DNA from 2 places in the Pseudoalteromonas sp. MB41 genome. Region 1 is predicted to be linked to the other one. Evidence: predicted binding sites of a transcription regulator. Region 1 holds the regulator's gene; the other holds the start of a gene.
The links. Region 1 encodes FliA, which starts transcription of late flagellar genes. Its sites were predicted from a motif close to CTAAAGNTNNNNNNNNNNNNGCCGATA; they were not measured.
Positions count from the first base shown of each region.

Region 2: the regulator FliA is predicted to act here: its motif matches at 1,245-1,271, upstream of LPA49_RS21040 (DUF5610 domain-containing protein).

Region 1 covers NZ_JAJJZF010000016.1:50,302-52,711, reverse strand. The annotation lists gene LPA49_RS15020 (MinD/ParA family protein) at 1-568, shown strand, start outside; gene LPA49_RS15015 (RNA polymerase sigma factor FliA) at 595-1,305, shown strand; gene cheY (chemotaxis response regulator CheY) at 1,345-1,728, shown strand; gene LPA49_RS15005 (protein phosphatase CheZ) at 1,746-2,410, shown strand, end outside.
Region 2 covers NZ_JAJJZF010000038.1:21,229-23,638, forward strand. The annotation lists gene LPA49_RS21030 (DUF523 domain-containing protein) at 1-37, shown strand, start outside; gene trmA (tRNA (uridine(54)-C5)-methyltransferase TrmA) at 39-1,136, opposite strand; gene LPA49_RS21040 (DUF5610 domain-containing protein) at 1,301-2,410, shown strand, end outside.

The DNA.
Region 1 (2,410 bases):
AGGTATAAAAATTGTGCCAGCGACTTCGGGCTCGCAAAGTATGGTTGAGTTAACACCGTCAGAACATGCGGGGCTTATCCGCGCATTTAGCGAGCTAAATACTGAGTTTGATATTTTAATTGTCGATACCGCTGCGGGTATTTCAGACATGGTATTAAGCTTTTCGCGTGCAGCGCAAGATGTTGTTGTTGTTGTATGTGATGAACCTACCTCAATTACCGACGCTTACGCCCTAATTAAAGTGTTAAGTCGTGAGCATGGCGTTTACAAATTTAAAATAGTTGCCAATATGGTGCGCAGTATGCGTGAAGGGCAAGAATTATTTGCTAAACTCTCAAAAGTAACGGATCGATTCTTAGATGTGTCTATGGAACTTGTCGCAACCATTCCGTATGACGAGAATATGCGCAAATCGACCCGCCGCCAAAAAGTGATTGTGGAGTTATTTCCAAACTCACCAGCCGCTGTGGCATTTAAAACATTAGCAACGAAAGCAGTTAAGTGGCCAATTCCAAATCAACCGTCAGGTCATTTAGAATTTTTTATTGAAAAACTAGTAAACGGTTAACTATGACAACATCGGTGAATAAAGCGATGGGATATCAATCAGCACAGAATTTAAATGCGATTGTTGAAAAACATGCCTCTTTAGTCAAAAAAGTAGCGTGTCATCTAATTGCTCGTTTACCTGCCAGTGTGCAACTCGATGATTTGATTCAGTCAGGTATGATTGGCCTTATAGAAGCGTCGAAAAATTTTGATGCGAGTAAAGGGGCCAGTTTTGAAACATTTGCGGGTATTCGAATTCGAGGGGCTATGCTCGATGAAATCCGTCGAGGTGATTGGGCTCCCCGTTCAGTTCACCGTAATGCACGCCTTGTCGCTGAAACGATTTCGGATTTAGAGAGTATTTTAAACCGCGAGCCAAAAGACACAGAAGTTGCTGAAAAACTTGATATTACACTGGATGAGTACCATCATATTCTACATGATGTAAATTCCAGTAAGGTACTGGGTATAGAGGATTTAGGCGTTGATGAAGACGTCATCACACCTATGGGGCATGATTTAGCACTAGACAAACCGTTTAATAATGTTAAAAATGAACGGTTTAACCAGTCTCTATTGACGGCTATCCAATCGTTACCAGAAAGAGATGCACTCGTTTTGTCTTTGTATTACAACGATGAAATGAACTTAAAAGAAATAGGGCACATACTCGATGTTAGCGAATCGCGTGTGAGTCAAATACATGGTCAGGCGATGATTAAGCTCAAAGCAAAAATCAATGACTGGATTAATTAGTAGTAAGTAAATAAGGTTCAAACCTCACCGGAGGATGTTTTGGATAAAAACATGAAAATTCTTGTTGTTGATGATTTTTCTACAATGAGACGTATCATTAAAAACCTGTTAAGGGATTTAGGTTTTACCAATGTGCAGGAAGCTGATGATGGTTCAACAGCATTGCCGATGTTGCAAAATCAAGAGTTTGATTTTGTTGTAACAGATTGGAATATGCCTGGAATGCAAGGTATTGATCTATTACGCGCAATTCGTGCTGATGATAGCCTTAAACATATCCCCGTGTTAATGGTGACAGCTGAAGCGAAAAAAGAACAAATTGTTGCTGCTGCTCAAGCGGGTGTTAATGGCTATATCGTCAAACCATTCACTGCTGCGACACTGAAAACCAAATTGGAAAAAGTGTTTGAACGTTTAGGTTAATCTAAGGGGAGAGGCTTATGTCAGCACTTGCTGCGCCTCAAATAAGTTTAGAGCAAGCTCGTCAACTTGTTGAGTATCTTGAAAATGGTGAACAAGAGAAAGCTGATAAGCTGATACTTGAAACAGCATCAAAAGAACAATCAGAGTTGTTTGCTGAAGTCGGTAAATTGACACGACAACTTCATGAAGCACTAAAAAACTTCGATCTTGATACTCGACTCACAGATTTAACAACAGAAGCAATCCCGGATGCAAAGCAGCGCTTGAATTATGTTATGGAAATGACTGAAAGCGCGGCCAATAAAACGATGGATGCCGTGGAAGCTAGTTTGCCTATAGCACAACAGCTCGCTGATGAAATTGCCACGATTAAACCAACGTGGGATCGTTTAATGAATCGAGAAATTGAACTCGGTGAATTTAAAACGTTATGCCACAGCTTAGATAAGTTCATGAATAACTCGCACACCAAAACAGATGAGTTACAAGGCTTGATGACCAACGTGCTAATGGCGCAAGATTATCAAGACTTGACGGGGCAGGTAATACGCCGTGTTATCGAATTAGTGCGCGAAGTAGAAGACAGTTTAATCAATCTCTTAACTGTATTCGGCAGTCAAGACGATGGTCAAATAAAACAAGAAAAACAGGCCATAGACAAAGCACCTGCACAAAGCGATAC
Region 2 (2,410 bases), on a different contig from region 1:
ATTGCCAGCGCTATTGGCTGCGCTGGCAAAAGTTTAAGTTATTTACGCTGTAAAAAGACGCCAGACTCAATATGATGTGTATAGGGGAATTGGTCAAAAATCGCAAAACGTTTCACTTCGTGTGTTTTGCAAAGGTGATCAAGATCTCGTTCTAATGTCTCGGGATTACAAGAGATATAGATAATGTTGTCGTAGTTCGCCACCAAATCACAGGTAAGAGTATCCATCCCCGCTCGAGGAGGGTCGACTAAAATTGTTTGGCAGTTATAGCTGTTTAGATCAATACCGTCTAAACGTGAAAAAGTACGTTCGCCTTTCATGGCTTGTGTAAACTCTTCACTCGACATACGAATGATATCTAAATTATCGACTTTGTTTTGAGCAATATTGTACTGCGCAGAATAAACCGATGACTTTGAGATCTCAGTCGCAAGCACTCGGTTAAATGAACCGGCTAGTGCAATTGAAAAGTTACCATTACCACAATACAGCTCTAGCAAATCATTATTAAGGGGCTCACACAACGCTTGTGCCCACTCCAGCATTTTAATGTTTACTTTTGCGTTTGGTTGAGTAAAGCTATTTTCTACTTGCTGATAAATGAGTTCTTTACCATTTACGTTTAATCGTTCAACGACATAGTCGTTCCCAATCACTTCTTTTTGCTTACGTGCACGACCAATAAAGTCGATTTTAAACTGGCTGCTTAATTTTGCTTTAAGCTCTTTAATCGCAATTAGCCATTCATCGTTTAAAGGTTTGTGGTAAAGCAAACTAACAAGAATTTCACCACTTAAGCTAGAGAGGTAATCAATCTGGAATAACTTGCGGCGAAGTACCTCACACCCTTTTAAGTTTTCAATCATCACCTGCATCACTTCGCCAACGAGTGGCGCGGCGGGATCAAATTCATCAACGCGAATTTTCTCTTTGCTTTGCTGATCAAACATAATGTGGAATAAATCGTCGCCCTCATGCCACACTCTAAACTCTGCACGTTGACGGTAGTGAATTGGATCAGAGCTGAACACTTCTAATGTGTTTACACCAAAGCGCCTAAACTGTGACGTGATGCGCTGCTCTTTCTCACTCAATTGTGCATCATATTGAGTTGTATCAATTTTTATAACCGCCATGGCTGATTACCTTTTATCTCTTAGCTATTTGTCGGCGCTATTGTAGGGAGCAGAGAGGATTTGTCTAGTTTTGTTATTTATTTTAGTGTCGTTTTTTTGTACAAAAAACTTAAGTTATGCGATTTTTGGCCGATAATGAGGTAACCATAAAATGGAGTCGGATCATGAAAATTGGCAACCTAGGCTATATGCCTAATACAAATCTGAATAAATACAATGGTAAACAGTCTGTGCAGCAGCCTACCATTCAAAATCGTCAAGATAGCTATCAACAACGTGGCCGCGAACTGGCTGCAAAAGTACTCGACGATAAACTTGCACAAGCACTTGGTTTACCTAAAGCAGAAGAAAAGAAAGATAAACCCCTGTTTGATTTTGATGAGATCGTTAAAAATGTACTTAATTTTGTTGGTGGTGCGCTGCGTAAAGCAAAAGCAGATGGCGCTGATGATGAAAAGTTAAAAGGCATGTTAGGCGAGGCACGCAAAGGCGTACAAATGGGAATCGATGATGCCTATGATGAACTTAAAGAATCAGGCATCTTAAATGACGATATCGAAGAGGGTATCGAAAAATCGAAAGAAGGTATCTTTAAAGGTATTGATGAGCTTGAAGAAGACTTATTTAATCCTAAACCTAATGCCGTGACGGTTAGCCAAGCACAGTACGTGAGCTTAAGTAATAATGCTGAATATACATTTACCACAGCCGAAGGTGATGAAGTCAGTATTAGCTTTGCAGATGCATATGAGAGCAAGTCCGCTAGTAGCTACAGTAAAAACGGTGACAACGAAGCGTATGTCAGTGAATCGTCACAATCACGTGACTTATCTTTTTCTATGTCAGTGAATGGCGATCTTAATGAGCAAGAGCAGCAGGCCATTAACGAGTTGATGGAAGACTTACAAGGCGTTAGCGAAACATTTTTCTCAGGCTCACTCGATGAAGCCTTTGAACAAGCTAAAGAGCTTAACTTGAGTAATGAGCAGCTAGTCGGTTTTTCGATGGATTTGAAGCAAACCAAAACAGTTGCAGCTATAAAAGGGTACGAAGAATATAAACCAACGCCAGAGAAAGAAGTTGCAGAAAAGGTCGCCCCTTTTAACGATGACTTAAAAGAAGCCTTTAATAAAGCTGGTGATATTGGTTTGCAAAATCAACTTGCCGGAATTTTGCAATGGTTAAATCAAGATAAAGAAGAAGTCAGTAAATTGGTTGATTATACCAAAGCGATGTTCGAGCAAATGAATACACTACGTTCAGCCAATGAACAG